Regions from separate parts of the Streptomyces sp. NPDC031474 genome, predicted to be linked through region 2. Evidence: predicted binding sites of a transcription regulator. Region 2 holds the regulator's gene; the other holds the start of a gene.
The links. The regulator HrcA, encoded in region 2, represses chaperone genes, less so after heat shock. The targets are predictions, from matches to a motif close to TTNGCACTCNGNNNNNCNGAGTGCNAA.
Positions count from the first base shown of each region.

Region 1: a site for HrcA is predicted at 2,255-2,281, ahead of groES (co-chaperone GroES). Genes of this name have one in related genera too.

Region 1 is NZ_JBVIJX010000043.1:5,569-21,351, reverse strand. It holds gene groL (chaperonin GroEL) at 64-1,689, opposite strand; gene groES (co-chaperone GroES) at 1,800-2,108, opposite strand; gene ACZ5SK_RS46200 (polysaccharide deacetylase family protein) at 2,355-3,164, opposite strand; gene ACZ5SK_RS46195 (polysaccharide deacetylase family protein) at 3,161-4,231, opposite strand; gene ACZ5SK_RS46190 (class I SAM-dependent methyltransferase) at 4,322-5,491, shown strand; gene ACZ5SK_RS46185 (cell wall-binding repeat-containing protein) at 5,569-7,650, opposite strand; gene ACZ5SK_RS46180 (RNA polymerase sigma factor) at 7,853-9,139, opposite strand; gene ACZ5SK_RS46175 (YciI family protein) at 9,243-9,599, opposite strand; gene ACZ5SK_RS46170 (LCP family protein) at 9,705-10,721, opposite strand; gene ACZ5SK_RS46165 (glycoside hydrolase family 10 protein) at 10,891-12,258, opposite strand; gene ACZ5SK_RS46160 (LacI family DNA-binding transcriptional regulator) at 12,366-13,424, opposite strand; gene ACZ5SK_RS46155 (beta-xylosidase/alpha-l-arabinosidase) at 13,538-15,783, shown strand, end outside; gene ACZ5SK_RS46150 (hypothetical protein) at 15,779-15,783, opposite strand, start outside.
Region 2 is NZ_JBVIJX010000020.1:53,807-69,589, forward strand. It holds gene hemW (radical SAM family heme chaperone HemW) at 55-1,287, shown strand; gene ACZ5SK_RS36275 (DUF3097 domain-containing protein) at 1,389-2,228, opposite strand; gene ACZ5SK_RS36280 (MBL fold metallo-hydrolase) at 2,262-2,978, opposite strand; gene hrcA (heat-inducible transcriptional repressor HrcA) at 3,143-4,159, shown strand; gene dnaJ (molecular chaperone DnaJ) at 4,160-5,296, shown strand; gene ACZ5SK_RS36295 (nitronate monooxygenase) at 5,428-6,567, shown strand; gene ACZ5SK_RS36300 (16S rRNA (uracil(1498)-N(3))-methyltransferase) at 6,564-7,319, shown strand; partial or broken gene ACZ5SK_RS36305 (VOC family protein) at 7,335-7,728, shown strand; gene ACZ5SK_RS36310 (hypothetical protein) at 7,802-8,290, shown strand; gene ACZ5SK_RS36315 (S41 family peptidase) at 8,354-11,560, shown strand; gene ACZ5SK_RS36320 (histidine triad nucleotide-binding protein) at 11,694-12,047, shown strand; gene ACZ5SK_RS36325 (ribonuclease Z) at 12,054-12,959, shown strand; gene ACZ5SK_RS36330 (adenosine deaminase) at 12,980-13,969, shown strand; gene ACZ5SK_RS36335 (PQQ-dependent sugar dehydrogenase) at 14,005-15,783, opposite strand, start outside.

The sequences.
Region 1 (15,783 bases), on a different contig from region 2:
GGGGGAAGCCCCCGTTCCGTGACCGGAACGGGGGCTTCTTCGTGCTGCTCGGTGCTGCTTGCCTCAGTGGGAGTGGCCGTGGCTGTGGCCCGCGGCGGCCGGCTCTTCCTCTTCCTTCTTCTCGACGACCAGGGTCTCGGTCGTCAGCAGGAGGGAGGCGATGGAGGCGGCGTTCTCCAGGGCGGAGCGGGTGACCTTGACCGGGTCGATGACGCCGGCCTTGACCAGGTCGCCGTACTCGCCGGTGGCGGCGTTGAAGCCCTGGCCCTTGTCGAGCTCGGCGACCTTGGAGGTGATGACGTAGCCCTCCAGGCCGGCGTTCTCGGCGATCCAGCGCAGCGGCTCGACGACGGCGCGGCGGACGACGGCGACACCGGTCGCCTCGTCGCCGGTCTTGCCGAGGCCGCCCTCCAGCACCTTGGCGGCGTGGACGAGCGCGGAACCGCCACCGGAGACGATGCCCTCCTCGACCGCGGCGCGGGTCGCGGAGATGGCGTCCTCCAGGCGGTGCTTCTTCTCCTTCAGCTCCACCTCGGTGGCGGCGCCGACCTTGATCACGCACACGCCGCCGGCCAGCTTCGCGAGGCGCTCCTGGAGCTTCTCGCGGTCCCAGTCGGAGTCGGTGTTCTCGATCTCGGCCTTGATCTGGGCGATGCGGCCCACGACGTCCTCGGAGTTGCCGGCGCCGTCGACGAGGGTGGTGTCGTCCTTGGTGACGGTGACGCGGCGGGCGGAGCCGAGCACGTCGATGCCGACCTGGTCGAGCTTGAGGCCGACCTCCTCGGAGATGACGGTGGCGCCGGTGAGGACGGCCATGTCCTGGAGCATCGCCTTGCGACGGTCGCCGAAGCCGGGGGCCTTCACGGCGACCGCGTTGAACGTGCCGCGGATCTTGTTGACGACGAGGGTGGAGAGCGCCTCGCCCTCCAGGTCCTCGGCGATGATCAGCAGCGGCTTGGAGGAGTTGGTCTGGATGACCTTCTCCAGGAGCGGCAGCAGGTCGGCGATGGAGGAGATCTTGCCCTGGTTGATGAGGATGTAGGGGTCCTCGAGGACGGCCTCCATGCGCTCCTGGTCCGTCACGAAGTACGGCGACAGGTAGCCCTTGTCGAAGGCCATGCCCTCGGTGAAGTCCAGCTCCAGACCGAAGGTGTTGGACTCCTCGACGGTGATGACGCCGTCCTTGCCGACCTTGTCCATCGCCTCGGCGATGAGCTCGCCGACCTGCGTGTCCTGGGCGGACAGGGCGGCGACGGCGGCGATGTCGGACTTCTCGTCGATCGGCCGGGCGGTGGCCAGCAGGTCCTCGGAGATCGCCTTGACGGCGGCGTCGATGCCCTTCTTCAGGGCGGCCGGGGAGGCGCCGGCGGCGACGTTCTTCAGGCCCTCGCGGACGAGCGCCTGGGCCAGGACGGTGGCGGTGGTGGTGCCGTCGCCCGCGATGTCGTTGGTCTTGGTCGCCACCTCCTTCACCAGCTGCGCGCCGAGGTTCTCGTACGGGTCGTCGAGCTCGACCTCACGGGCGATCGTGACACCGTCGTTGGTGATGGTGGGGGCGCCGAACTTCTTGTCGATGACGACGTTGCGGCCCTTGGGGCCGATCGTCACCTTCACCGTGTCGGCAAGCTTGTTGACGCCGCGCTCGAGGGCGCGACGGGCGTCCTCGTCGAACTTCAGGATCTTCGCCATGGGAGCGGTTCAGCCCTCTCGGAAAACGTGGGGAACGAACTGCGCCCCCAGCACCCGGCTTCACAAAGTCGCGGGGGCCAGGGGCGCAGTTCACTGCAAAACTGGGTGAATTACTTCTCGATGATCGCGAGCACGTCGCGAGCCGAGAGGACGAGGTACTCCTCGCCGTTGTACTTCACCTCGGTGCCGCCGTACTTGCTGTACAGGACGACGTCGCCAACCTTGACGTCGAGCGGCAGGCGCTCGCCGTTCTCGAAGCGGCCCGGACCCACGGCGAGGACGGCGCCCTCCTGGGGCTTCTCCTTCGCGGTGTCCGGGATGACCAGGCCAGAGGCGGTGGTCTGCTCAGCGTCGAGCGGCTGGACCACGATGCGGTCCTCGAGCGGCTTGATGGCAACCTTGGAGCTGGTGGTCGTCACGATCCGACCTCCCCCTTCGGAGATCTCACGGGGTTAACTGTCTGAGGTGGCGACCAGGTGGATCCGTCGTCGCGGGTGCCGGACCTGCCCGTCGCTGTGTTGGCACTCTCCAGTGGTGAGTGCCAGAGCTGAGACTATGACTGCGATTAGCACTCGGTCAAGCCGAGTGCCAATCGCGTTTGGGGGCTGTCGTCCCCGGACCCCCGCTTCGGCGGAGGGGGACCCGGTCGGCGCCGCGAGGAACTCTCACACGTAGTCCTCCAAACGCCCCACCGTCAGGCCCTCCTCCTGCACCCGGCGCAGCAGCCGCGCCGTGCGTTGTCTCATGCTCGGGCCCGTCGCCTCGTCGGGGTCCACGGCGATGATGTCGCCGGGGCGCAGGCGGGGGGAGCCGTGGGCGTAGGCGAGGTCGGCGGGGCCCATGGAGACGCGCCAGAGGACGATCGCCGTGATGCCGCAGTCGGCGGCGGCGCGGCGGGTGGTGGTGTCGTAGGCGCCGTAGGGCGGGCGGAAGAGTCGGGGGCGCAGGCCGAAGCGGGCGCGGAGCTTGTCCTGCTGGCCGCAGATCTCGGCGCGCTGGCCGGCGTAGGGCAGGCCGCGCAGGGCCGGGTGGTCCAGGGTGTGGTTCTGGATGGTCGCCCCGACGGAGCGGAGGCGGGCGAAGTGGCCGTAGCCGGGGCCGACCACACTGTCCGTCAGGAACATGCTGACCGGGAGGCGCAGTTCGCGGACCATGTCGACGAAGCGGGGGTCGCGTTCGGCGCCGTCGTCGTAGGTGAGGAAGACGACCTTGTCGGTGGTCGGGACCTGGTCGACGACCGGCGGGAGGCCGACGCCGGGGCTGCCTGCGAGGGGGCGGCCGGCCGGGTGGGACGGGGCGGGGGTCAGAGGAGACGTCAGACCCCAGCGGCGGTACGGGTCCTGGGCGGCCGGGCCGGGTGGGCGGACTCCGGCGGCGGCCTTCCTGCCCAGCCGTTCGATCGGGTCGACGGACTGGGCGCAGCCGGTGAGCAGGGCGAGTGCCAGGACGCCTCCGGTAAGGGACCGGAGGCTCACAGGTAGTCCTCCAGCCGTGCCACCGCGTACCCCTTCTCCGTGACCTTGTCGAGGAACCGGCGGATCATGTCGGGCATCGTGCCCTTCCAGTCGCCGCGACCGCGGAAATGGCTCAGGACGATGTCGCCGGGGTGGATGTCCTGATCCCACTCGCGGTACTCCCAGTGGTCGACGAAGACCTCCTCGTCCCAGATGGGGGCGTATCTGATGCCGCACGACTTGGCGGCGCGCAGGGTGTCCTGGTTGTAGTTGCCGTAGGGCGGGCGGAACACGGTGGGGCGTTTGCCGTAGTGCCGCTCCATCACGTCCTGCATGCCGCAGATCTCGTGCTTCTGCTGCCGGTACGACAGCCCCGGCAGATACGGGTGGTGGAGCGTGTGGTTGTTCAGTACGACCCCGGTGGCCTGCATCTTCTTGAAGTAGCCGTAGTCGTCCTTGATCAGGTAGTCGCTGAGGAAGGCGGTGTACGGGATCTTCAGGTCGGTCATCATGCGCAGGAACGCCGGGTCCTTCTCGGAGCCGTCGTCGATGGTGAGGAAGACGACCCTGTCGCTGGTCGGGATCGTGGTGAAGACCGGGGGGAGGCCGAGCTGCTCCTGGTCGTCCACCTCGAAGCCCTCGCGGGCCGTGATCTCCGGCTTGTGCGCGGGCGGCGCGGGAGGCGTCAGCGGGACCTTCTTCAGGCCCCAGCGCTTCGCCGCGGCGACCCGGGCCTGCTGGGCGGCGCGGAGCCGGGAGGCGTACGCGTGCAGGGCGCGGGCCGGCGGGGCCGCGGGGGGCGCCGCCCGGTCCGGCTGCTGGCCCGGCGCGGGGCGGATCCCCTTGCCCGCCCCACCGGTCCCCGCGCCGCCTCCCGCGCAGCCCGTCGCGACGGCGGCCAGGGTGAGGACGGCGGCCGCGCTCCGGAGGCCCGTGAGGCGAAGCCTCGTGCGCCTCCTGCGCCTCGTCCACCTCGTGAGCCGTGTGCGCCTCATGTGCCCAATGCGCCCCGTCTCACCGGCTCCGGTGCGGCGACAACCAGCCCCATAACGGCCACTCTTGTCATCATTTTGTACGACAGATCCCATGGCGCCGGATCCTCGCAGTCACCGCTCCGGAACCCCGCCCGACACCGCCGCCGGAGGCGCACCATCCACCGACTGGCCCACAATGACCCGGTGAACGACCTCGCCCCCCTCCTCACCCCCGAGGGCCGCGCCCTCCTCGACGCCGTGCGCGGCACCGCCCCCGCCGACGAGCTCGCCGTCGCCACCCGGCTGCGCCGTGAGCACCCCGCGGACCTGGTGTCCGCGGCCCTGGGCCAGGCCCGGCTGCGGCAGCGGGCGGCGGCGAAGTTCGGGGCCGAGGACGCCGAGCGCATGTTCTTCACGCCGAACGGCGTGGAGCAGTCGACACGGGCGAGTGTGGCGACGTATCGGGCGGAGTGCTTCCGGGCGCTGGGCGTCCGCTCCCTCGCGGACCTGTGCTGCGGCAACGGCGGCGACGCCATCGCGCTCGCCCGTGCCGGGATCCGGGTGCTCGCGGTGGACCGGGATCCCCTGACCGCGGCGGTGGCGCGGGCGAACGCCGACGCGCTGGGGCTCGCCGAGCTCATCGAGGTGCGGGAGGCGGACGTCACGGACGTCGACACGAGCGGCTACGACGCCGTGTTCGTCGACCCTGCGCGGCGCGGCGGTCGTGGCCGGATTTTCGATCCGGAGGCCTATTCGCCGCCGTTGTCCTGGGCCGTCGAGGCCGCCCGCAAGGCGCCGCGCGCCGCGCTGAAGATCGCGCCCGGCATCCCCCACGAGGCGATCCCCGAGGACGCCGAGGCCGAGTGGATCTCGGACGGCGGGGATGTGAAGGAGGCCGTGCTGTGGTTCGGGACCGGCGAGCCGGGGGCCGTTCGGGCGACCCTGCTGCCCGGACCGCGGACGCTGCTCGGCGGCGGTCTGCCCGACCCGGCGGTCCGGCCGGTCGGGCGGTATCTGTACGAGCCCGACGGCGCCGTCATCCGGGCGCATCTGGTCGCCGACGTGGCCCGGGACCTCGACGGCGGGCTGATCGACGAGACCATCGCCTACGTCACCGCCGACGCTCTGCACGCCACCCCGTACGCCTCCGCCTACGAGATCACCGACCAACTGCCTTTCAACGTCAAGAAGTTGAAGGCGCTGCTGCGGGAGCGTGAGGTCGGGATCCTCACCGTGAAGAAGCGGGGGTCGGCGGTCGAGCCGGAGGAGCTGCGCAAGAAGGCGCTGCCCAGGCCGCAGGGGCGCAACTCCGTGACCGTGTTCCTGACGCGGGTGGCGGGGGCGCCGACGATGCTCGTCGGCGCCCCCGCCTGACCTGCTGTTTCCTGCTGTTTGCTGCTGTTTACTGCTGATTTGTGCCGTTTCGTGCCGTTACCCGGTGTTGCCCGCGATCACTGGCGCTGGAGCGTCTTGAGCGGCGCCAGGTTCGTCTCGTGCGAGCCGGCCGGGGCGGGTCGCTTGGCCGTGGCGCCGGCGGCGGCCTGGCCGTCGCCGGTGTCGCTGCCGTTGACGGGTGCGGCGAAGGAGCTCGTCGGCATGCCCGCCTGCGCGCCCGCCGGGACGTCGCCGTTGAAGAACGGGTGGTACACGAAGTAGGAGCTGCCCGCGCTGATCGTGGAGCCCACGGTGTTCAGCGCGGCCGGCGAGATCGAGCCGTTCACGCCGAAGGCCACCGCGAAGTTGACGGCGGCGGACTCACGCTGGAAGTAGTTGGTCAGCTCGGCCGAGGGAGCCGCCGCGCTGGTGGTCCACAGAACCGGCCCGAAGACGTTCATCGCCGAGGCGGCCGACACGCCGTCGCGCCAGGAGCCCGAGTAGGCCAGGCCGGCCTGGCTCGGCGCGGTCCACCAGAACATGGCGATGGCCACCGAGAGGGACGGGTCCGTGGTGCCCGAGATCGGGTAGTACGAGTACGTCGACGGCCACCGCGAGAAGCTCGAGTGGGTCAGCGCGTACTGCGCCGCCGAACCGACCGGGATGATCATGGTCTTGTCCGGGTTCAGGCTGTTGAGGTACGCCTGCGTCGACGCGGGCAGCTTGTTGCCGTTGGTGAGGACGACCCCGCCCGCGCTGGCCGCGCCGTCGGAGCCGGCCGCGGCCGCCGCAGACACGGCCGCACGGTACTCGGTGCCACCGGCCAGGAAGACGTACTTCGGGGCGGAGCTGATGGTCTTGGCCACCATGACCGAGGTCGAGTAGGGGTCCGTGCCCGTCAGCCGCACCGGCGTGTAGCCGAGCGCCTTCACCTGGGCGAAGACCGTGTTGTCGAGGACGGCCGTGCTGCCGACCAGGTAGACGGGCTTGCCCGGCTTCAGGGTCCGCTTCAGCTCGTTCTTCGTCGTCGAGGACAGCCCGGTCTTCTGCGTCATCAGCACCGGGCCCTCCTTCCGGCCGGCCAGGGCGGGCGCGGTGACGGCGTACGCCGGGCTGTCCTGGTTGACCAGCACCGCGGACTTGGCGTCCATCAGGCCGGGCTCGCTGTGGCCGACGGTGTTCCAGGTCCACCGGGAGGCGGCGGTGGCGGTGAGGTAGGCGTTGCCGCCCCAGACCCGGCCGGTGGTGTTCTTGCGCAGCGGCTGCCAGCTGGGGTTGTCGCCCGTGGCGGTGTCCCCGACCTTGGTGAGTTCGCCGGTGGCCAGGTCGACGTACTCGGTCGTGTGCACGTCGTCGCTGTTGGGCGAGGTGTGGGCGTCGAAGACGATCCGCTTGCCGGTGGGCGACCAGGACGGGTTGGCGAACCGGCGCGGGCCGCTGGTGCGCTGCTTGACGTCGGTGCCGTCGGCGTTCGCCGTGAAGATCTGCGGGTTGCCGTCGGCGTCCTTGCGGACGAACGCCAGCTTGGTGCCGTCCGGGGACCAGGCGGGCTGCTCGGCGTCGGCGATGGCGAGCTTCACCGTCTTGGCAGTGGCGTTGTAGACGTACACGCCGGCGGCGTCGGCGTCGCAGCTGCCGGCACGGCGCTCGAACGCGACCAGCCCGTCGACGCTCACGCTCGGCTCGGAGTCGCAGACGGTGGCCGGCTCCAGGTTCGCCGGCATCAGCGGGCCGGGCGCCCAGGCGGCGTCGGACGGGCCGTAGGCGAGCTGGCCGCCGCTCGCGAAGACCACGAAACGTCCGCCGTTCCAGAACGTAAGGTCCTCGTACGGGGCACTGGAGCGCATGCCCTGCGCCCACGGCAGGGCGAACCTCTTGGTGCCGTTGGCCAGGACGCTGTAGATCTGGCCGGACACGCTGAGCACCCGGCTGCCGTCCGGCGCCCAGGTCGCGTAGCTCCCCACGGTGGGGATCCGGCCGGTCGTGCCGGTGGCGGCGTCGATCACGCCACCGCCGTCGCTGAGGATGCGGCCCTCGGTGCCGGGCCAGGGTCCGGCGTCGTCGGCGAGGGCGCCGGATGCGGTGGCCAGGGTGCCCGCGGCGGCGAGCACCACCGCGGTGGCGAGCGCCGCGGTACGGCGGCGCGTGAAAAGTCTCAAGTTGTCGTCCCCCCAGGGATCACAAAAATGTCGATGCACATGTCGATGGAGCCGCGCGCGCGGGCCGGGTCGGCGTCGTTCCCCCGTCGCCATATCCCCCGTCGACCACACAGCCGTTTCACAGCGGCTGGATCAGCCTAGTGCGCACCAGACCCAGAGGGAACGGAATAACGAGCCACAACTGTTCGATGGTGCGCGGGTTTCAGGTCAGCCGGCATGCCTCCGCCCGTGCCTTCAGCAGGTCCCGTTCCCGGGCGTTGGCCGTCAGCTCCGCCGCGCGTTCGAACTCCGCGCTCGCCTCCGTCGTACGGCCCAGACGCAGCAGCAGGTCGCCGCGGACGCTGGGGAGCAGGTGGTAGTCGCGCAGGGTCGGCTCGGCGGCGAGGCCGTCGACGATCTCCAGCGCGGGTCCCGGGCCGTCCGTCATCGACACGGCGACCGCGCGGTTGAGTTCGACGACCGGGGAGGGCGCGCGGGCGGCCAGCAGGCCGTAGAGGGTGGCGATGGCCGACCAGTCGGTGTCCTCGTAGGTGGGGGCGTGCGCGTGGCAGGCGGCGACGGCGGCCTGGAGGGCGTAGGGGCCGGGGGCACCCGTGGCTGTGGCGCCGGCGCGGTCGAGGGCGGCGATGCCCCGGGCGATGAGCCTGCGGTTCCAGCGGCGGCGGTTCTGGTCCCTGAGGAGGACCGGGGCGCCGTCGGGGGCGGTGCGGGCGGCCGTGCGGGCGGCCTGGAACTCCAGCAGCGACGCCAGGCCGTGCACCTCGGGCTCCTTCGGCATCAGCGCCGCCAGCTGCCGGGCCAGCCGCAGCGCGTCCTCGCACAGCGCCGGGCGCAGCCAGTCGTCGCCGGCGGTGGCCGCGTAACCCTCGTTGAAGATCAGGTAGATGACGTCGAGGACCGAGCCGAGCCGGGCCTCCCGGTCGGGGCCGTACGGCACCTCGAAGGCGACGTTCTTCGCGGCCAGCGTCTTCTTGGCGCGGACGATGCGCTGGGCGACCGTCGCTTCGGGGACCAGGAAGGCGCGGGCGATCTCGGGCGTGCTGAGGCCGCCGAGCAGGCGCAGGGTGAGGGCGATGCGGGCCTCGGCGGACAGCACCGGGTGACAGGCGGTGAAGACGAGCCTGAGCAGGTCGTCGTCGATGTCGTCGGGGTCGGCGGGCTCCTCGGGCGCGGCGGTCGTGGTCTCCAGGTCGCGGCCGATCTGCTGGAGCTTGCGGGCGTAGTTCTCCCGACGGCGGACCAGGTCGACGGCGCGGTGCCGGGCGGCGGCCGTGAGCCAGGCGCCCGGATTGTCCGGCACTCCGTCCCGCGGCCACTGCTCAAGGGCGGCGACCAGCGCGTCCTGCGCCAGTTCCTCGGCGATGCCGACGTCCCGCACGACGCGGGCGACGGCGGCGATGACGCGGGGCGACTCCAGACGGAAGACGGTCTCGATGGCGGTCCGGGGATCCGAGGCGGGCCGGGGGTTCGCGGCGGGCTGTTGTTCCACAGCCCACCATCGAACACCCCGCGCCGCGCTTCGACCAAGGAACGCACCGCCGCGCGCCGACACACGCACCGACGTACGCACCGGGTGACGAGACGGGGAACGCTCAGCCCTCGGCGATCTCCCGCACCTCACAGGTCACGGTCCAGAAGTCGTCGTGGACCTTCAGGAAGCGCTTGGCCCACTCGATGGCCTCGGCCTGGTCCTTGCACTGCATGATCGCGTAGCCGCCGATTGCTTCCTTGGACTCGGTGAAGGGGCCGTCGGTGACGGAGATCCTGCCGACCTCGTAGTGCACCCGGGTGCCCTGCGAGGTCGGGGTCAGCCCCGCGGTCTCCAGCATCACGCCGGCCTTGGTGATCTCCTCGATCAGCTCCCCCATGCGCTGCATCAGCTCGGGGCTGGGGCCCTCGGCGGGCGTGCTGTTCTCGTCGATCCGCACGAGCGACAGGTAACGGGGCATGGTGACTCCTCATGACGTCCGGAGGACTCCGGCGGGCCGGGTCCTTCCCGGCCTCTCACCCCTGCGTCGAACGGCGGACGGCCGGATCGACACGCTCGCCGGAATTTATTTCAGCGACTTCCACAGCGCGCTCGCCGCCGGTTCCTCGGCCACCACCCGGTTGGGGTCGGAGGGGGCCGGCACGACGGGCATCATCACCGTCCTGACGCGGTCGGCCGAGAGGTTCTTCAGGCTCTGGCCGAGTTTCGTCAGCTCGGAGAGGGAGTTCAGGCCGGTGTCCGTGGTGAGGCTGCCGGTGACGGCGTCGGCGACGGCGTAGAGCTTGGTGGGGCTGGTGAGGAGGTCGGTGGCGGCGATCTGTTCCAGGAGGGCCTTCACCAGCTTCTGCTGGAGGCCTATGCGGCCGAGGTCGCTGCCGTCGCCTATGCCGTGCCGGGTGCGGGCCAGGGCGAGGGCCCGGGCGCCGTCCAGGTGGTGGGTGCCCGCCTTGAGGTGCAGATGGCTGTCGTCGTCGTCGATGTCCGCGTCGGTGGTGACGGTGACCCCGCCGAGCGCGTCCACGAGTTTCGCGAAGCCCGAGAAGTCGACCTCGATGTAGTGGTCCATGCGGACGTCGGTGATCGACTCGACGGTCTTGACGGCGCAGACCGGACCGCCGACCGAGTAGGCGGTGTTGAACATCGCGCCGTACGCGACGCCCGTCGAGCCGCCGTCGGCGAGCGGGCAGGAGGGGCGGGTGACGAGGGTGTCGCGCGGGATGCTGACGACGGTGGCGGAGGTGCGGCCCGCGTCGATGTGCACGACCATCGCGGTGTCGGAGCGGGCGCCGGTGCTGTCGCCGCCGCCGAGTGCCTGATTCGCCGCGCCGCTGCGCGAGTCCGAGCCCAGCACCAGGATGTTGACGGCCTCGGTGGGCAGCGGGACGGCGGACGCCGAGCCGGACGGGGTGGGCGTCACCGCCGCCTTCGCGGGGCGGTCGTCGCCGAGCGCGTTGTCGATGTCGACGCTCTTGATGTTGCCGTTGAGGTGCCAGTAGGCCCAGCCGGCCGTGCCGATGCCCAGCACCAGGACGGCGGCCAGGGTGAGGCCGGCGGCCTTCAGCGCTCTCGACCGCCGGCCCACCCCTGTGCCGCCGTCCGGCCCGTTCGCGTCATGTCTCGCCACGTCTCCCGTCACAAGGCGAACATAAGTCCGAGTTGTGAGCGAAGTGTCAGGACAGCGGACGCGAGCCGAACTTCTTCAGAAAATCTCATGATTCTCAGGACGGGATCAGCCCGGGATCGGCCCGAGGTCAGCCCAGCGTCACCGTCGGCGCCGGATTGCTGCCGCTCCAGCTCGCGTTGAACCCGAACGACACGGAACCGCCGTCCGGGACCGTCCCGTTGTACGAGGCGTTCTGGCATGTGACGGTCGCGCCGGACTGGGTGCACGTGGCGTTCCAGGCCTGGGTGATCTGCTGGCCCGCGCCGTACGTCCAGGTCACCTTCCAGGACGACAGCGAGGCGCCCGAGCAGGAGATCGTCACGTTCCCGGTGAACCCGGTGTTCCACTGACTGCCCACGCTGTAGGCGGCCGTGCACGCACCCGTCGGCGGTGGAGTGGTGGTCCCGCCGCCGAGCGCCTCGGAGATGCCGTAGTACGCCGGCTTCGGCGCGTAGTTCGCGTCGTACGGCGTCGCCGCGCCCTGGCCCGGGAAGGTGCTCTCCACCCAGGAGTCGGAGTCGGTGAAGCCCCAGACGGTCATGTTCACGCAGCGGGCGACGGCGACGCAGGCGGCGGTGACCGCCTTGTAGTCGGCCTTCTGCTGAGCGAGCTTGGCGCTGTCCGAGGGCAGCGTCATCCGGATGTCCAGCTCGGTGATCGCCACGTCGACGCCGAGGTCGGCGAAGCGCTGGATGTTCTGCTGGAGGGTGGACGGCACCTGGCCGAGGATGAGGTGGGCCTGGAGGCCGACCCCGTCGATGGGAACCCCGCGCTCCTTCAGCGACTTGACCAGGTTGTACAGGGCCGTCGACTTCGCGTTCACGCCCTCCACGTTGTAGTCGTTGATGTACAGCTTGGCGGCCGGGTCGGCGGCCCGCGCCCAGGTCAGGGCGTTGGCGATGTAGTCGGCGCCGAGGCCGTTGTACCAGAGGGTCGAGCGGTAGGTGCCGTCCTCGTTGAAGGGCTCGTTGACGACGTCCCAGGCGGCGAGCTTGCCCTTGTAGCGGCCGACCTCGGTGCTGATGTGGTTCTGGAGCAGGGTGCCGAGCTGGGCGGGCGTCCAGCTGCCGTTCGTCAGCCAGCTGGGGTTCTGGCTGTGCCAGACCAGGGTGTGGCCGCGCACCTGCTGGTTGTGGGCCTGGGCGAAGGCGACGATCTGGTCGGCCTCCGCCCAGTTGAAGCTGCCCTGGGTGGGCTCGACGGAGCCCCACTTCATGGCGTTGCCGGGGGTCAGCGAGCTGAACTGCGCCCCGGCGAGGTCGCCGTACGTGCCGGTGAGCTTGGAGCCGGTGACCGCGGTGCCGATGACCTTGCCCTTGGCGGCGCCGAGGTCGCGCAGGGGGGTGTCGGCGGCGTGCGACACGGGGGCCGCGACGAGCAGCGCCGCGGCGGCGGTGGCCCCGGTGACCAGTGTGGTCAGCCAGGTCCGTGCGGAGAGGGTTCTGGAGGTTCTCATTGCGGGTGCCTCCGAAAGTTTCGGTCGTCCAACCGATTGACTTCGGAGGAGTGTGGAGGCGCCCACCACACCCGTCAATACGTCAACTTCCAGCCACGCCGCCCCTCTCAGGAAACGGGCGGCGCCCCCGTGCTCGTGCGCACCACCAGACTCGTCGCCAGTTCCACCCGCGTCGCCGTCGGCGCCTCCGCGGACGTCGAGCGGCCCAGTTCGAGGACCAGCCGGGCGGCCGCCTCCGCCATCTCCGTCAGCGGCTGGCGGACGGTCGTCAGCGGCGGGCCGACCCAGCGCGCCACCGGCAGGTCGTCGAAGCCCACCACGCTCACGTCCTCCGGGATCCTGAGGCCCAGCTCGCGGGCCGCTTCGTAGCAGCCGAGGGCCTGGAGGTCGTTGCCGGCGAACACGGCGGTCGGCCGGTCGGGGCGGTAGAGCAGCTCGCGGCCGAGGCGGTAGCCGGTCTCGTGGTGGAAGTCGCCGGTCTTGACGAGGTCCTGCTCGACCGGCAGCCCGGCCGTCTCCAGCGCGGCCCGGTAGCCGTCGATCCGGGCGCGGCTGCACATCATCTGCGGCGGCCCGCTGATCGCCCCGATCCGCCGGTGTCCCAGCTCGATCAGGTGCCGGGTGGCGGCGAGGCCGCCCTGCCAGTTGGTGGCCCCGATCGACGGCACGTCCGCCCCCGGGTCGCCCGCCGGGTCCATCACCACGAACGGGATGGAACGGCTGGTCAGCAGCGCCCGCTGGGACTCGTCCAGGCCGGAGAGCACGAGCACGACGCCGTGCGGGCGGCGGGCGGCGACCTGGTCGGCCCAGGTCCGCCCGGGCGTGAGCCGCCCGGCGCTCTCGCTCAGCACCACGCTCAGTCCGGCGTCCCGCGCCACGTTCTCCACGCCCCGGATGACCTCCATCGCCCAGGCGCTCTCCAGCTCGTGGAAGACCAGGTCGATCAGAGGGGAGCGGGTCGCCTCGGCGCGGCGGCGCCGGTAGCCGTGGGTGCGCAGCAGCTCCTCGACGCGGGTGCGGGTCGCGGGGGCGACATCGGCACGGCCGTTGAGGACCTTCGAAACAGTCGGTGCCGAGACGCCGGCCTCGCGGGCGATCTCCGCGAGCGTCGCGGTCTGTGTCGGCCGTGCTTCTGTCCGCGTTTCCACGGGCTCCGAGGGTGTCATGGCGGCGATCGTATCCCCACGCGCCCCCTTGACGAACCCAAGGGGACGCCATAGGTTCCCGGAACATTCGAAGTGCATTACGAAACATTCGAATCCTTCGGGACAGGAGTCTCATGACCACCGCCTCCTGGCGTGACCCCGCCCTGCCCGCCGCCGCCCGTGTCGACGACCTCCTCTCCCGGATGACCCTGGAGGAGAAGACCGCCCAGCTGTACGGCGTGTGGGTCGGCGCCGCGACGGACGGCGACGGAGTCGCCCCGCATCAGCACGACATGACATCCGACGCCGCCGACGACTGGGACGAGCTGATCACCCGGGGGCTCGGCCAGCTGACCCGCTCCTTCGGCACCGCCCCCGTGGACCCGGCGCTCGGCGTCCGCGCGCTGGCGCTCGCCCAGCGCCGGATCGCCGCCGCCGGCCGCTTCGGCATCCCGGCGGTCGCCCACGAGGAGTGTCTGGCCGGCTTCACCGCCTGGCGGGCCACCGCCTACCCGGTCCCGCTGGCCTGGGGCGCGGCCTTCGATCCGCCGCTGGTGGAGGAGATGGGCCGGGCGATCGGCCGCGACCTGCGCGCGGTCGGCGTCCACCAGGGTCTGGCCCCCGTTCTGGACGTCGTCCGCGACCCGCGCTGGGGACGGGTCGAGGAGACGATCGGCGAGGACCCGTACCTGGTGGGCACGGTCGGCACGGCCTATGTGCGCGGGCTGGAGTCGGCCGGGATCGTCGCCACGCTCAAGCACTTCGCCGGGTACGCCTCCTCGGCCGGGGCCCGCAACCTGGCGCCGGTGCGGGCGGGCACGCGCGAGTTCGCCGACGTCACCCTCGCGCCGTTCGAGATGGCGCTGCGCGAAGGCGGCGCCCGCTCGGTGATGTCGGCCTACACGGAACGTGACGGCGTCCCGGCCTCCGCCGACCCGGAGCTGCTGACCCGCCTGCTGCGCCAGGAGTGGGGTTTCACGGGCACGGTCGTCGCCGACTACTTCGGCATCGGCTTCCTGCAGACCCTGCACCGGGTCGCCGGCACCCCCGCCGAGACCGCTCGCCTCGCCCTGACGGCGGGCGTCGACGTCGAGCTGCCCACGGTGAAGTACTACGGCGAGGCGCTGGTCGCCGCCGTACGGGAGGGCGAGGTCCCCGAGGAGCTGGTCGACCGGGCCGCCCGCCGTGTCCTGCTCCAGAAGTGCGAGCTGGGCCTCCTGGACGAGGACTGGCGGCCCGAGCCGGAGGAGGGCGCCGGACCGGTCGACCTCGACCCGGCGACGAACCGCGTCCTGGCCCGCAGGCTGGCGGAGGAGTCGGTGGTCCTGCTGGACAACCCCGACGCCCTGCTCCCCCTCCCACCCGACACGCGCATCGCCGTGGTGGGCCCGAGGGCGGCGGACGCCCTGGCGATGCTCGGCTGCTACTCCTTCCCCTCCCATGTCCTCACCCACCACCCCGAGACGGAACCGGGCATCGAGATCCCGACCCTGCTGGAGTCCCTGCGGGCCGAACTCCCGGACGCGAAGGTGACGTTCACGGAGGGCTGCGGGGTCTCGGACCCGGATCCGTCCGGGTTCACGGAGGCCATCGCGCGCACCTCGGAGGCGGACGTCTGCGTGGCCGTGCTCGGCGACCGGGCGGGCCTGTTCGGCCGGGGCACCTCGGGCGAGGGCTGCGACGTGACCGACCTGAACCTGCCGGGCGTCCAGAGCGAGCTGCTGGACGCGCTGGTGGCGACGGGCGTCCCGGTCGTCCTCGTCCTGCTCACCGGCCGCCCGTACGCGCTGGGCCGCTGGCACGGGCGGCTGGGGGCGGTCGTCCAGGCGTTCTTCCCCGGGGAGGAGGGCGGCCCGGCGGTCGCGGGAGTGCTGTCGGGCCGCGTCAACCCCTCGGGCCGCCTCCCGGTGAGCGTGCCGCGCGTGCCGGGCGGCCAGCCGTGGACCTACCTCCAGCCGCCGCTGGGCCTGGCGGGCGACGTCAGCAACCTGGACCCGACCCCGCTGTACCCCTTCGGCCACGGGCGCTCCTACACGGCGTTCGCCTGGGAGGACTTCAGCGGCCCCGACGCGGAGATCCCGACGGACGGCTCCTACGACGTCTCCGTCACCGTCCGCAACACCGGGGAGCGGGCGGGGGCGGAGGTCGTGCAGCTGTATCTGCACGACCCGGTGGCGAGCGTGACCCGTCCTGACGTGCGGCTGATCGGCTACCGGCGGCTGGAGCTGGCGGCGGGCGAGTCGGCGCGGGTGGCGTTCCGCTTCCACGCCGACCTGTCGGCGTTCACCGACCGGGCCGGGAAGCGCGTGGTCGAACCCGGCGCACTGGAACTGCGGTTGGGCGCGTCCAGCGCGGAGGTGCGGGAGGTGGCCCGGCTACG
Region 2 (15,783 bases):
TGACGGGGGGCGGAGGCGTCCGGGGGCCGTGTGGGGGTGCGGGACAATGGGCGTATGCCTTCCGCACTTCCCGATGGCGAACCGGTCCCCGGCGACGGCGCGCTTCCGGCGCACGCGCTCGCCGGCGCCGCCGACCGCCCCCTCGGGTTCTATCTGCACGTCCCTTACTGCGCGACCCGCTGCGGGTACTGCGACTTCAACACCTACACCGCCACCGAGCTGCGCGGCACCGGCGGTGTCCTCGCCTCCCGCGACAACTACGCCGACACCCTGATCGACGAGGTCCGCCTCGCCCGCAAGGTCCTCGGCGACGACCCGCGCGAGGTCCGCACGGTCTTCGTGGGCGGCGGCACACCGACGCTGCTGGCCGCGTCCGACCTCGTACGGATGCTGGGCGCGATCCGGGACGAGTTCGGTCTCGCGGCGGACGCGGAGGTGACGACGGAGGCGAACCCGGAGTCCGTCGACCCCGCATATCTCGCCATTCTCCGCGAGGGCGGTTTCAACCGGATCTCCTTCGGCATGCAGAGCGCGAGGCAGCATGTGCTGAAGGTTCTCGATCGCACGCACACCCCCGGCCGGCCCGAGGCGTGCGTGGCGGAGGCGCGGGCCGCGGGCTTCGACCATGTCAACCTGGACCTGATCTACGGCACCCCGGGCGAGTCGGACGACGACTGGCGGGCCTCGCTGGACGCGGCGCTGGGCGCGGGCCCCGACCACGTCTCGGCGTACGCGCTGATCGTCGAGGAGGGCACGCAGCTCGCCCGCCGGATCCGCCGCGGCGAGGTCCCGATGACCGACGACGACGTGCACGCCGACCGCTATCTGATCGCGGACGAGGTGATGTCGGCCGCGGGCTACGACTGGTACGAGGTCTCCAACTGGGCCACCTCCGAGGAGGGCCGCTGTCTGCACAACGAGCTGTACTGGCGGGGCGCCGACTGGTGGGGCGCGGGGCCGGGGGCGCACTCGCACGTCGGCGGGGTGCGCTGGTGGAACGTGAAGCATCCGGGCGCGTACGCGGCTGCTCTCGCGGGCGGTCGCTCGCCGGGCGCCGGACGTGAGCTCCTGTCCGTCGAGGACCGGCGCGTGGAGCGGATCCTGCTGGAGCTGCGGCTGCGGGAGGGGGTTCCGCTGGCACTGCTGCGGGAGGCGGGGCTCGCGGCCGCGGGCCGGGCGCTCACGGACGGACTGCTGCAGCAGGGGCCGTACGACGAGGGGCGGGCGGCGCTGACCCTGCGGGGCCGGTTGCTGGCGGACGCGGTGGTGCGGGACCTGGTGGACTGAGGGTTTCGCCCCCGCCGTCCCTTCCCTTCCCGTCCCGTCCGTCCCCCCGGAGGCTACCGCCGCCCCCGGACCCCCGCTTTTCGGCCTGGACGGCCTCGTCCTCAAGCTCCCCCAGAGGGGGGACCCCCAGACGGGCCGGCGGCCGTCACGAAGTCGATCAGTTCCTCGACCCGGCCAAGGAGCTCCGGCTCCAGGTCCTTGTACGAGTCCACCCGTTTCAGGATCGCCTGCCACACCGCCCCGGTGTTGTCCGACGGCCAGCCCAGGGCCCGGCACACGCCGGTCTTCCAGTCCTGGCCGTGCGGGACGCGCGGCCACCCCGGGATCCCCAGCGTGGCCGGTTTCACCGCCTCCCAGATGTCGATGTACGGGTGGCCGACGACCAGGGCGTGTTCGCTCGTGACCGACCGGGCGATGCGCCACTCCTTCGTGCCGGGCACGAGGTGGTCCACGAGGACGCCCAGCCTGGCGTCCGGGCCGGGGGCGAACTCGGCGACGATCGACGGCAGGTCGTCCACGCCCTCCAGGTACTCCACGACCACGCCCTCGACGCGCAGGTCGTCGCCCCACACCTTCTCGACGAGCTCGGCGTCGTGCCGGCCCTCGACGTAGATGCGCCCGGCGCGGGCGACCCGCGCGCGTGCGCCCGGCACCGCGACCGAACCGGAGGCGGTACGGGTGGGACGCACGGGCCCGGCGGACGGCGGTCTCACGAGGGTCACCACCCGGCCCTCCAGCAGGAAGCCGCGCGGCTCCAGCGGGAACACCCGGTGCTTGCCGAAGCGGTCCTCCAGAGTGACCGTGCCCGCCTCGCAGCGGATCACCGCGCCGCAGAACCCGGTGCCGGGCTCCTCCACCACCAGGCCGGGCTCCGCCGGGACCTCGGGGACGGGCTTCGGCTTCTTCCAGGGAGGAGTCAGGTCGGCGGAGTACTGGCGCATTCGGATGACGATAGGAGAAGCCCGGAGACGGGTTTACGGCGACACGCCGAAACGCGCCGCCAGCGCGTCCCGCTGCGCCCTCACGAACGCCGCGTCCACCACCGCCCCGTGACCGGGCACGTACAGCGCGTCCTCGCCGCCCAGCCGCAGCAGCCGGTCGAGGGCGTCGGGCCAGCGGGAGGGGACGGCGTCCGGCCCGGCCTGCGGCTCGCCGGACTCCTCGACCAGGTCGCCGCAGAAGACGACCTCGGGTTCGCCGGGGACGAGGACCGCCAGGTCGTGCGCGGTGTGGCCGGGGCCGACGTTCGCCAGCAGCACCTGCCGGCCACCGCCCAGGTCGAGCGTCCGCTCGCCGGAGACGAGGTGCCGGGGCCGGACGAGCGCGTCCGAGGCCTCCGCGGCCGCCGACTCGTCCAAACCGTTGCGTACCGCGTCCGCCCGCAGCTCCTCACCCGGCACGGTGTCCACGCCCACCGCCCCGAAGACCTCCGCGCCCGCGAACGCCGCCGCGCCGAAGACATGGTCGAAGTGGGGGTGGGTGAGCGCGAGATGGGTCACATGTCGGCCGGTGAGCTCCTCGGCCTGCGCCCGCAGCCGCACCCCCTCCGCGAGAGTCGACCCCGCGTCGATCATCAGCGTCGCGCTCGCCCCCACGACCAGCCCCGCCGTGCAGTCCCAGCCCGGCAGCCGGCACCGCCCGACCCCGGCCGCGACCCGCTCCCACCCGAGCTCTTCCCAAGTCACCGTCATACCGCGACGCTAGCCCTACGACGCTGCACCGGGGCCGACCTTGCCCTCGGTGTACCCCACAGCCGTACACTGGGCCGGGGAACGCTGGCACTCGGATGTGAAGAGTGCCAGGCGAGGCGCCCAGTGGACACTGGGGGACGACGACTGCTGGAGGTGTGCGCGCAATGCTGAGTGAACGCAGGCTCCAGGTGCTGCGCGCCATCGTCCAGGACTATGTCGGCACCGAGGAGCCCGTGGGGTCGAAGGCGCTCACCGAGCGGCACAGCCTCGGCGTGTCCCCGGCGACGGTCCGCAACGACATGGCCGCCCTGGAGGACGAGGGGTACATCGCCCAGCCGCACACCAGTGCGGGGCGCATCCCCACGGACAAGGGCTACCGGCTGTTCGTCGACAAGCTGGCCGGTGTCAAGCCGATGACCGGTCCGGAGCGGCGGGCCATCCAGAACTTCCTCGACGGCGCCGTCGATCTCGACGACGTCGTGGCGCGGACCGTGCGGCTGCTGGCGCAGCTCACCCGGCAGGTCGCCGTCGTGCAGTACCCGTCCCTGACCCGTTCGACCGTGCGGCACGTGGAGCTTCTCTCGCTCGCGCCCGCGCGTCTGATGCTCGTGCTGATCACGGACACCGGGCGGGTCGAGCAGCGGCTGGTGGACTGCCCGGCGCCCTTCGGGGAGACCTCGCTGGCGGATCTACGCGCGCGGCTCAACAGCAAGGTCGCGGGCCGCCGGTTCTCCGACGTGCCGCGTCTGGTGGAGGACCTGCCGGACGCCTTCGAGGCCGAGGACCGCGGTACGGTCACGACGGTGCTCTCCACCCTCCTGGAGACGCTCGTCGAGGAGAACGAGGAGCGGCTGATGATCGGCGGCACCGCCAATCTCACCCGCTTCGGGCATGACTTTCCCCTCACCATCCGGCCTGTCCTGGAGGCCTTGGAGGAGCAGGTCGTGCTCCTCAAACTCCTTGGCGAGGCCGGTGATTCGGGCATGACCGTACGCATCGGTCACGAGAACGCCTACGAGGGACTCAACTCCACTTCGGTGGTGTCGGTCGGCTACGGTTCGGGCGGCGAGGCAGTCGCCAAACTCGGCGTGGTCGGACCGACCCGCATGGATTACCCGGGAACGATGGGAGCGGTACGAGCGGTGGCACGGTACGTCGGACAGATCCTGGCGGAGTCGTAAGTGGCCACGGACTACTACGCCGTCCTCGGCGTGCGCCGCGATGCGTCGCAGGAAGAGATCAAGAAGGCCTTCCGGCGGCTCGCGCGCGAGCTGCACCCGGACGTCAACCCGGATCCGAAGACCCAGGAGCGGTTCAAGGAGATCAACGCCGCCTACGAGGTGTTGTCGGACCCGCAGAAGAAGCAGGTCTACGACCTCGGCGGCGACCCGCTGTCCCAGTCGGGCGGCGGTGGCGCGGGGGGCTTCGGCGCCGGTGGCTTCGGGAACTTCTCCGACATCATGGACGCGTTCTTCGGCACGGCGTCCCAGCGGGGCCCGAGGTCGCGGACGCGGCGCGGTCAGGACGCGATGATCCGGCTGGAGGTGGACCTGGAAGAGGCTGCCTTCGGCACGACGAAGGACATCCAGGTCGACACGGCGATCGTCTGCGCCACCTGCAGCGGTGAGGGCGCGGCGCCGGGGACCACCGCCCAGACGTGTGACATGTGCCGCGGTCGCGGTGAGGTGTCGCAGGTGACGCGGTCCTTCCTGGGCCAGGTCATGACGTCCCGGCCCTGCCCGCAGTGCCAGGGCTTCGGCACCGTGGTCCCCACTCCCTGCCCGGAGTGCGCGGGCGACGGCCGTGTGCGGTCCCGTCGCACGCTGACGGTCAAGATCCCGGCCGGTGTCGACAACGGCACCCGGATCCAGCTCGCGGGCGAGGGCGAGGTCGGCCCCGGCGGCGGTCCCGCCGGCGACCTGTACGTCGAGATCCACGAGCTGCCGCACAACATGTTCCAGCGGCGCGGCGACGACCTGCACTGCACGGTCACCCTCCCGATGACGGCGGCCTCCCTCGGCACGAAGGTGCCGCTGGAGACGCTGGACGGGCTGGAGGAGGTCGACATCCGGCCCGGCACCCAGTCCGGGCAGTCGATCCCGCTGCACGGCCGGGGCGTCACACATCTGCGGGGCGGCGGGCGCGGCGATCTGATCGTCCACGTCGAGGTGCAGACGCCGACGAAGCTGGATCCCGAGCAGGAGCGGCTGCTGCGTGAGCTGGCCAAGCTGCGCGGCGAGGAGCGGCCCACCGGGCAGTTCCAGCCCGGTCAGCAGGGTCTGTTCTCACGGCTGAAGGACGCGTTCAACGGGCGCTGAGGCACTCCCGCGCACGCTGAGCCGCCCGGAAGGGCACCCTCCACGGGTGCCCTTCCGGCATGTCCGCCGGCGGACTATGCCAACCGGCGGCCGGATTCGGACTTGTTCAAAGGACGTGACAACATGCCGTCATGTCCTCCGCACTGACCGATCTTTTCCCGCACCCGATCGTGCAGGCCCCCATGGCGGGCGGCGTCTCCGTCCCGAAACTCGCCGCCGCCGTGGCCGAGGCCGGCGGGCTCGGATTCCTGGCCGCCGGGTACAAGACGGCCGACGGCGTGTACCAGGAGATCAAGCAGCTGCGGAGCCTCACCGCCCGCCCCTTCGGCGTGAACCTCTTCATGCCGCAGCCCGAGTACCCCGGTGCGAGCACCGGCTCCACCGGAGCGGCCAAGGCCGCGCTCCCTGCTGCCGGCGCCGTCGAGGTCTACGCCCACCAGCTGGCCGGCGAGGCCGCCTGGTACGAGGCGGAGCTCGGCGACCCCGACAGCGGCCGTGACGACGGCTACGACGCCAAGCTGGCCGTGCTGCTGGACAACCCGGTGCCGGTGGTGTCGTTCCACTTCGGCGTGCCCGGCCCCGAGGTGCTTCAGTCCCTGCGGCGCGCGGGAACCTTCACCCTCGTCACGGCGACGACCGTCGAGGAGGCCCTCGCGGTGGAGCGGGCCGGCGCGGACGCGGTGATCGTGCAGGGCGTGGAGGCCGGCGGCCACCAGGGCACCCACCGGGACATCCCGGAGAACGACGGCACCGGCATCGGGCTGCTCTCCCTGATCGCCCAGGTCCGCGAGTCCGTGAGGCTGCCGATCGTCGCCGCCGGCGGCCTCATGCGGGGCAGCCAGATCGCCGCGGTCCTCGCGGCCGGCGCGAGCGCCGCCCAGCTGGGCACCGCGTTCCTCGCCACCGCCGAGTCCGGCGCGCACGCCGTGCACAAGCAGGCGCTGACCAACCCGCTCTTCGTGCGCACCGAGCTGACCCGTGCCTTCTCCGGCCGCCCGGCCCGCGGCCTGGTCAACCGCTTCCTGCGCGAACACGGCCCGTATGCGCCCGCCGCCTACCCGGAGGTCCACCACCTCACCGCGCCGCTGCGCAAGGCGGCCGCCAAGGCGGGCGACGCGCAGGGCATGGCGCTGTGGGCGGGACAGGGCCACCGGCTGGCCCGGGAGCTGCCCGCCGGGCGGCTGGTGGAGGTACTGGCGGCCGAACTCGCCGAGGCGCGGACAGCGTTGTCGGAGTTCGGGGCGGGACGGGCGGGAGGCGACGGCCGGTGACCGCGCCGATGTTCGTCCTCGATCCCCTGGTCATCCCGGACTTCAGCGGTGGCGAGGTCGTCCTGGACGGCCCCGAGGGACGGCACGCCGTCTCGGTGAAGCGCCTGCGACCCGGCGAGGACGTCATTCTCACCGACGGGCGTGGCCGGTATCTGGACGGCGTCGTCAAGACCGTCGAGGGCAAGGACCGCCTTGTCGTCATGGGGTCGACCGTCTACGAGGAGCCGCAGGAGCAGCCCCGCATCACCGTCGTGCAGGCCCTCCCCAAGGGCGACCGCGGTGAGCTGGCCGTCGAGACGATGACCGAGACCGGCGTCGACGCGATCGTGCCGTGGGCGGCCTCGCGCTGCATCACGCAGTGGAAGTCAGAGCGCGGAGCGAAGGCGCTCGCCAAGTGGCGGGCCACCGCCCGCGAGGCCGGCAAGCAGTCCCGCCGGATCCGCTTCCCCGAGGTCGCCGAGGCGGCGACGACCAGGCAGGTGGCGGCACTTCTGGCCGCGGCCGACTTCGCCGCCGTCCTGCACGAGGACCGCGACTACGGCAGCGAGCCGCTCGCGACCGCCGAACTCCCGTCCTCCGGTGAGATCGTGCTGGTCGTCGGCCCCGAAGGCGGTGTCTCGCCAGAGGAGTTGGCCGTGTTCGAGGAGGCGGGTGCGAAGACGTACCGGCTCGGTCGTACCGTGTTGCGTACGTCGACCGCCGGGACGGCCGCGACCGCCCTGCTGCTGGGCCGCACCGGCCGCTGGTCCTGAACGCCGGGGGACATCGTGGAACTCGCCCAAGTGCGGCTGCTCGTCACCGACTTCGCCGCCTGCTACCGCTTCTATGCCGAGGTCCTCGGCCTCAGGCCGCAGTCGGGAGCGACGAACGGGCCGTACGAGAAGTTCAGTCCCGCGACCGGCTCGGCGGGGATCGCCCTGCAGGACCGGGCGATGATGGCCGCGGTCCTCGGCGAACTGGGCGACGCGACGGCGGGCCACCGCTCGCTGGTGGTGCTGCGCGTCGACGACCTGGACGTCTACTGCGCGCAGCTCACCGCCCGCGGCGCGACCCGTGCTGCACGGCCCGGCTCCGATGACCGACCGCATGCGCGTCGCCCATCTGAAGGACCCGGAGGGCAACCTGGTGGAACTCCAGGAGTGGCTGCTGCTGCGCGGCTGAGTTCCATGAGGTCGGCGTAGAACGGCTGTATGAGGTCTTCCGCACCCCCTGCCCGAGTGGCACGCTGCCCTCCATGGGGGCTTTGAGGCGGATTTGGCTACTCCCGGTCGTGGTCGCCGTGGCGGGCGCCGCCGTGGCGTGCGAGCCGGGCGGGCTGAGCGCCATGTCCGTGGCGTACACCACCGACCAGGCCGCGACGGCGGAGATCGAGCGGCGGGACGTGAACGTGCGCTGGCTGACCTGCACGGCTCGGTACGAGGACCAGGCGAAGGCGGAGTCGGTCGCCGCCGTCGACTGCAAGGGGCAGACCGGTGACGGGAAGGACATCACCGTCACCGGGAAGATCACGCGGGCGGTCGACGGTGCGTGCGTGCGCGGGGATCTGACCGCCGTCGTGGGAAAGAAGCAGCTGTTCCGGGTGAGCGGCCTCGGCGACTGCAAGTCGGCGACGCCGTCGCCGGTCAAGCCGTCCGGTTCCGCACAGCCCGGCGGCCGGCCGACCGTCACGGTCACGGTGACCGTCACCGAGACCGTGGACGGAGGCGGCGGGGCAGGGAAGTGATCGAAACCCCGGAAGTGATCGAAACCCCTGACCTGCGGTGCCGCAGCTGAATACAGTGATCTGGTGACACAGTCCGCGACGCCTGCCGCATACTTCCGATTCCCGCACCTGCACGGCGAGTTGGTGGCCTTCGCCGCCGAGGACGACGTCTGGCTGGCCCCCCTCGACGGGGGCCGCGCCTGGCGGGTCAGCGCCGACAACATGCCGGTCTCCATGCCGCGTATCTCGCCCGACGGCGCCACCGTCGCCTGGACCTCCACCCGCGACGGCGCCCCCGAGGTGCACATCGCCCCCGTCGACGGCGGACCGTCCACCCGCCTGACGTACTGGGGGAGTCGGCAGACCCGGGTGCGCGGCTGGACCCCCGACGGCCAGGTCCTCGCCGTCAGCACCCACGACCAGGCGACCCTGCGGCGCAGTTGGGCCCGCGCCGTCCCCGTCGACGGCGGACCCGCGACCACCCTGCCGTACGGGCCCGTCGGCGCGGTCGCCCACGGCCCGCACACCGTGCTGCTGTCCGCGCCGATGGGCCGCGAGGCCGCCCACTGGAAGCGCTACCGGGGCGGCACGGCCGGCAAGCTGTGGATCGACCGGGAGGGCCAGGGCGAGTTCGTCCGGCTGCACGAGGAGCTGGACGGCAACATCGAGTACCCGGTGTGGGCGGGGGAGAGGCTCGCGTTCCTGTCCGACCACGAGGGCACGGGAGCCCTGTACTCCTCCCTCGCCGACGGCTCCGATCTGCGCCGGCACACCCCCCTCGACGGCTTCTACGCCCGGCAGGCCGCCGGCGACGGCACGCGGATCGTGTACATGTCCGCCGGTGAACTGTGGCTGCTGGACGACCTGGACGGCGCCGAACCGCGCCGGCTCGACATCCGCCTCGGCGGCCAGCGCACCGACCGTCGCCCCTACCAGGTGAGCGCCGCCCGCTGGCTGGGCGGGGCCGCGCCCGACCACACCGCGCGCGGCAGCGCCGTGGAGATCCGCGGGGCCGTCCACTGGATCACCCACCGTTCCGGGCCCGCCCGTGCGCTCGCCGCCGAACCCGGCGTACGGGCCCGGCTGCCGCGCACCTTCCGCACGGAGGGCGAGGAGTGGGTGGTGTGGGTGACGGACGCGGAGGGCGAGGACGCGCTGGAGTTCGCCCCGGCCACCGGCACGGCCCCCGGCGCCACCCCGCGCCGGCTCGCCGCCGGACGGCTCGGCCGGGTCCTCGAACTCGCCATGGCGCCCGACGGCAGCCGGGCCGCCGTCGCCGTCCACGACGGGCGGCTGCTGCTCGTCGAGCGGGAGACCGGCGAGGTCCGCGAGGTCGACCGCAGTCCGGACGGCGAGGTGGGCGACCTGGCCTTCTCGCCGGACTCGGCCTGGCTGGCCTGGTCGCACCCGGGCCCGCGCCCGCTCTCCCAGATCAAGCTCGCAGGCGTCACCGACCTGTCGGTCACCGAGGCGACCCCGCTGCGCTTCAGGGACTACGCGCCCGTCTTCACCCTCGACGGCAAGCACCTCGCGTTCCTCTCCACGCGCGCCTTCGACCCCGTCTACGACCAGCACGTCTTCGACCTGTCCTTCGTGGCCGGCGCCCGCCCGCACCTCATCACCCTCGCGGCGACGACCCCGTCCCCGTTCGGGCCGCAGCGCCACGGCCGCCCCTTCGAGGCCCCCGACAAGGACGAGACGCCCGACAGCGAGGGCGCCCCGACCACCCGTATCGACCTCGAAGGCCTCGCCGACCGGATCGTGCCCTTCCCCGTAGAGGCCGGCCTCTACGCCGGCCTGGCCGCGGCGAAGGACGGCGTGCTGTGGCTGCGCTACCCGGTGCGCGGTGTCCTCGGCGCCTCGCGTGCCACCCCGGACGACCCCGATCCCGACACCGAGCTGGAGCGCTACGACCTCGCCCAGCAGCGCATCGAGCACCTCGCCGCCGACGCCGACGGCTTCGAGGTCAGCGGCGACGGCAAGCGGCTGCTGCTGTGGACCGACGGCAAGCTCAAGGTCGTCCCCAGCGACCGGCGCGCCTCAGGCGACGAGGACAGCGACAGCAACATCACCGTCGACCTCGCCCGCATCCGCCGCACCGTCGACCCGACCGCCGAGTGGCGGCAGATGTACGACGAGACCGGCCGGATCATGCGGGACAACTTCTGGCGGGCGGACCTCGGCGGCGTCGACTGGGACGGCGTCCTCGACCGCTACCGGCCGGTGCTGGAGCGCGTCGCGACCCACGACGACCTCGTCGACCTACTGTGGGAGGTGCACGGAGAACTCGGCACCTCGCACGCCTACGTCATGCCGCGCGGCGGCCCCGGGGGCGGCGGCGCCCGGCAGGGCCTGCTCGGCGCGGACATCTCCCGTCACGAGGACGGCAGTTGGCGCATCGACCGCGTCCTGCCCTCGGAGACCTCCGACCCCGACGCCCGCTCGCCGCTCGCCGCACCCGGCGTCGCGGTGCGGGCGGGGGACGCGATCGTCGCCGTCGGCGGCCATCCCGTGGACCCGGTGACCGGGCCCGCGCCGCTGCTCGTCGGCACGGCGGGCAAGGTCGTCGAGCTGACGATCTCGCCGTCCGGCGGGGGAGAGCCGCGACACGCCGTCGTCGTCCCCGTCGCCGACGAGGAGGCGCTGCGCTACCACGCGTGGGTCGCGGACCGGCGGGCGTATGTGCACGAAGCCTCCGGCGGACGGCTCGGGTATCTCCATGTGCCCGACATGCAGGCGCCCGGCTGGGCCCAGATCCACCGTGACCTGCGGGTCGAGGTCGCGCGGGAGGGGCTGATCGTGGACGTCCGGGAGAACCGGGGCGGGCACACCTCCCAGCTGGTCGTCGAGAAGCTCGCCCGGCGCATCGTCGGCTGGGACGTGCCGCGCGGCATGCGGGCGTCCAGCTACCCGGAGGACGCGCCCCGGGGGCCCGTCGTCGCCGTCGCCAACGAGTTCTCCGGCTCCGACGGGGACATCGTCAACGCGGCGATCAAGGCGCTCGGGATCGGGCCGGTGGTGGGCACCCGCACCTGGGGCGGGACGATCGGCATCGACAGCCGGTACCACCTCGTCGACGGGACGCTCGTCACCCAGCCCAAGTACGCGACCTGGTTGGAGGGGTACGAGTGGGGCGTGGAGAACCACGGCGTCGACCCCGACGTCGAGGTCGTCTGCCGCCCCCAGGACTACGGCGCGGGCCGTGATGTCCAACTGGACGAGGCGGTGAGGCTGGCTCTGACGGCCCTGGAGTCGACCCCCGCCAAGACGCCGCCGCCCCCGCTGCCCTGACCACCCTCCCCCCGCGCGGCTGCGCTCGCGCGGGGGACCCCCGTCCCCGCTCGGTGAGTGGACAGGCGACGGCAGCCCGCCGCGGGTCGATACGATGCCCCGGCAAGAGATCACCGGCCAAAAGGAGACCCGCATGGCAGGGGAGCCGCAGGACGACTGCCTGTTCTGCAAGATCGTCGAAGGGCACATTCCGGCGACGATCGTGCGTGAGACGGAGACGACCATCGCCTTCCGGGACATCAACCCCCAGGCGCCCACCCACGTCCTGGTCATCCCCCGCGTGCACTACGCGAACGCCGCCGAACTCGCCGCCGCCGAACCCACGATCGCCGCGGACATGCTGCGCGAGGCGCAGACCGTCGCCGACGAGGACAAGCTGGAGAGCTACCGCATCGTCTTCAACACCGGCGCCGGCGCCGGCCAGACCGTGTTCCACGCCCACGCGCACGTCCTCGGCGGCCGCGGCCTGCACTGGCCCCCCGGGTAAGTCGCCGTGTCCGTACGCGAACTCGTGGTCCTCGGGACCGCCAGCCAGGTCCCGACCCGGCACCGCAACCACAACGGCTACCTCCTGCGCTGGGACGGCGAGGGCATCCTCTTCGACCCGGGCGAGGGCACCCAGCGGCAGCTGCTGCGCGCCGGCGTGGCCGCGCACGACCTCAACCGGATCTGCGTCACGCACTTCCACGGCGACCACAGCCTCGGCCTCGCCGGCGTCATCCAGCGCATCAACCTGGACCAGGTCCCGCACCCGGTCACCGCGCACTTCCCGCGCTCCGGGCAGCGCTTCTTCGACCGGCTGCGCTACTCCACCGCCTACCGCGAGACCGTCGGCGTCACCGAGGCCCCGGTCGACGCGGACGGCCCCCTCGCCGCCACCGCCTCCTACACCCTCGAAGCCGTCAAGCTCTCCCACCCCGTCGAGTCCTACGGCTACCGGCTCGTCGAACCCGACGGCCGCCGCATGCTGCCCGACCGCCTCGCCGCGCACGGCATCAAGGGCCCCGACGTCGGCCGGATCCAGCGGGAGGGATCCATCTCAGGCGTCGTTCTCGACGACGTCAGCGAACTGCGCCGCGGACAGCGGTTCGCGTTCGTCATGGACACCCGGCTGTGCGACGGGGTGCACGCCCTCGCCGAGGGCGCGGACCTGCTCGTCATCGAGTCGACCTTCCTCGACGAGGACGAGCCGCTCGCCGTCGACCACGGGCATCTGACCGCCGGCCAGGCCGCCCGCGCCGCCCGGGACGCAGGGGTCCGCCACCTCGTCCTCACCCACTTCAGCCAGCGCTACTCCGAGCCGGAGGAGTTCGAGCGGCAGGCGCGGGCCGCCGGATTCGAGGGCGAGCTGACCGTGGCCCACGACCTCCTGAGGGTGCCGGTTCCGAAACGGAGATGAATCGGCCGTACGATGCTTTGATGCCCCTCCCCAAAGCTGAACTGCACCTGCACATCGAAGGCACCCTGGAGCCGGAGCTGGCGTTCGAGCTGGCCGCCCGCAACGGCGTCGCGCTGCCGTACGCCGACACCGAAGAGCTCCGCGAGAAGTACCGGTTCGAGGATCTGCAGTCCTTCCTGAACCTGTACTACGAGCTGATGGCGGTCCTGCGCAGCGAGCGGGACTTCGAGGACCTCGCGAACGCCTACCTCGCCCGCGCCGCCGCGCAGGGCGTGCGGCACGCGGAGATCTTCTTCGACCCGCAGGCCCACCTCGCGCGCGGCATCGACATGGGCACGGTGGTGGAGGGCCTGTGGCGGGCCCTCGGCAGCAGCGAGGCCCACCACGGCGTCTCCACCCGGCTCATCCTCTGCTTCCTGCGTGACGAGTCCGCCGAGTCGGCCCTCGCGACGCTGGACGCGGCCAAGCCCTACCTCGACCGGATCGTCGGCATCGGGCTGGACTCCGCCGAGGTCGGGCATCCGCCGGTGAAGTTCCGCGAGGTGTACGAGGCCGCCGCCGCACTGGGGCTGCGGCGCGTCGCGCACGCCGGTGAGGAGGGGCCGCCGGAGTACATCACCGAGGCCCTCGACGTCCTCGGCGTGGAGCGCGTCGACCACGGGCTGCGCTGCATGGAGGACCCCGCCCTCGTGGAGCGGCTGGTGCGGGAGCGGATCCCGCTGACGCTGTGCCCGCTGTCCAACGTGCGGCTGCGCGCCGTCGACGCCCTCGCCGACCACCCGCTGCCCGCGATGCTCGACGCGGGACTGGTCTGCACGGTCAACTCCGACGACCCCGCCTACTTCGGCGGCTACGCCGGCGACAACTTCGACGCCGTACGCACCACCCTCGGCCTGAGCGAGGAGCGGCTGCGCGAGCTGGCCCGCAACTCCTTCGTCGCCTCCTTCCTGGAGGACGACGAGGAGCGGCGGGCCCGGTGCCTCGCAGAGGTCGACGCGTACGTCTTCTAGCGGTCCGGCTTCTGTTCGGTCTTCCGTTCGGTCTTCTATTCGATGGCGATGCGGAAGATCTTGTCCGATCCGTCCGCCGCTCCTCCGTTGTTGTCGCAGTTCGTCGTCGACAGCCAGAGCTGGTCGGCTCCCGGCACCTTGGTGACGGTTCGCAGCCGCCCGTAGGTGCCCACGTAGTACGCGGTCGCCGTGCCGACGTTCTCCGTGTCGCCGTTGATCGGGATCCGCCACAGCCGCTCGCCGCGCAGCGACGCCATGTAGATGACGTTGCGGACGATGGCGATCCCGCTCGGTGAGGCCTCGGAGACGTTCCAGGTCTTCTTCGGGTTGGTCATGCCGGCGACGTCACAGGCGCCCTCGCAGGTCGGCCAGCCGTAGTTGGCGCCCGGCTTGATCAGGTTCAGCTCGTCCTTGGAGCTGTTGCCGAACTCGGCCTCCCACAGCCGCCCGTTGCGGTCGAAGGCGAGTCCCTGCGGGTTGCGGTGGCCGTAGCTGTAGACGTAGGTGCCGAACGGGTTGCCGGGGGCGGCCTTGCCGTCCGTGGTCATCCGCAGGATCTTGCCGTTCAACGACGTCTTGTCCTGGGCCAGTTCGGGTGTCTGGGCCTCGCCGGTCGAGACGTACAGATAGCCGTCCGGGCCGAAGGCGAGGCGCCCGCCGTTGTGGTAGCGGTTCTTCTTGATGCCCTGAAGGAGGATCGTGTAGTCGGTGAGGGAGCTGCCGTCGTAGGTCATGCGGACCACCCGGTTGCCCTCGGCGGCCGTGTGCATGAAGTACACGCGGTGGTTGGTCGCCCACTTCGGGTCGACGGCCACGCCCAGCAGCCCGCCCTCGCCGTCCGTGGTGACGGCGTTCGGAACGGTGCCGACGCGGGTCTTCGTGCCGTCCTTGGTGACCTTCCAGACCCGGAAGTCGTCCCGCTCCGTGACCAGTGCCGTCTGTCCGTCGGGCAGCCAGTGGATGCCCCAGGGGATGGTCCAGCCGCTGGAGACGGTCCCGATGGACGACGGGACCCCGCCGTCGGTGGCGCAGGCCTTCGTCGTGAAGGTGACCGTGTTGCTCTGCGGCGACACGTTTCCGGCGGCGTCGCGCGCCACCACGTTCAGGGTGTACGGGCTGTCGCAGGCGAGCCCGGTGAGCGTGGTCGACGTCGACGTGCCGGTGACGCTCTTGTAGACCGTCGTGTCGCTGCGCACGTCGTAGCCGGCGACCGCCTTGTCGTCGGTCGAGGCGCCCCAGCTCAGGTCGGCGCCGGTGGCCGTGACGTTCGACGAGGTGAGGGTGCCGGGTCTGGTGGGCGCGGTGGTGTCGGAGCTGGGCCGGGTCGTGCAGTCGACGGCCGGGCTGGCCTGGGAGGCGTTGCCGGCGGCGTCGCGGGCGATGACGGTGAGGTTGTAGGCGGTGTTCGGGCGCAGGCCGGTGAGCGCCTGGGACGTCGCGTCGCCCGCCGCCTCGCCGAGCTTGTTGCCGTGCTCGTAGAGGTCGTACGCGGCCACGCCGACGTTGTCCGTGGAGGCGCCCCAGGAGAGGGTGAGGCCGTCCTCGCCGATGGCCGAGCAGCTCGGCTGACCGGGCCGGGACGGCGCCTGGGTGTCGGCCGCCGCGCCGACGCCGATGCGGTCGAGGTTGGGTCCGCCGTTCGCCGTGGTGGCGGTCGCGCGGATCTTGTTGGTGCCCGCGGTCAGGGGCACGTTGACGCTCTTGGTGGCCCAGGTGTTCCAGTCGGCGGTGGCCGGGAACGAGACGCCCGAGGCGATGACCGTTCCCCCCACGGAGATGTCCATGGGCCGGTCGGTGGAGGTCCCGTTGGCGTA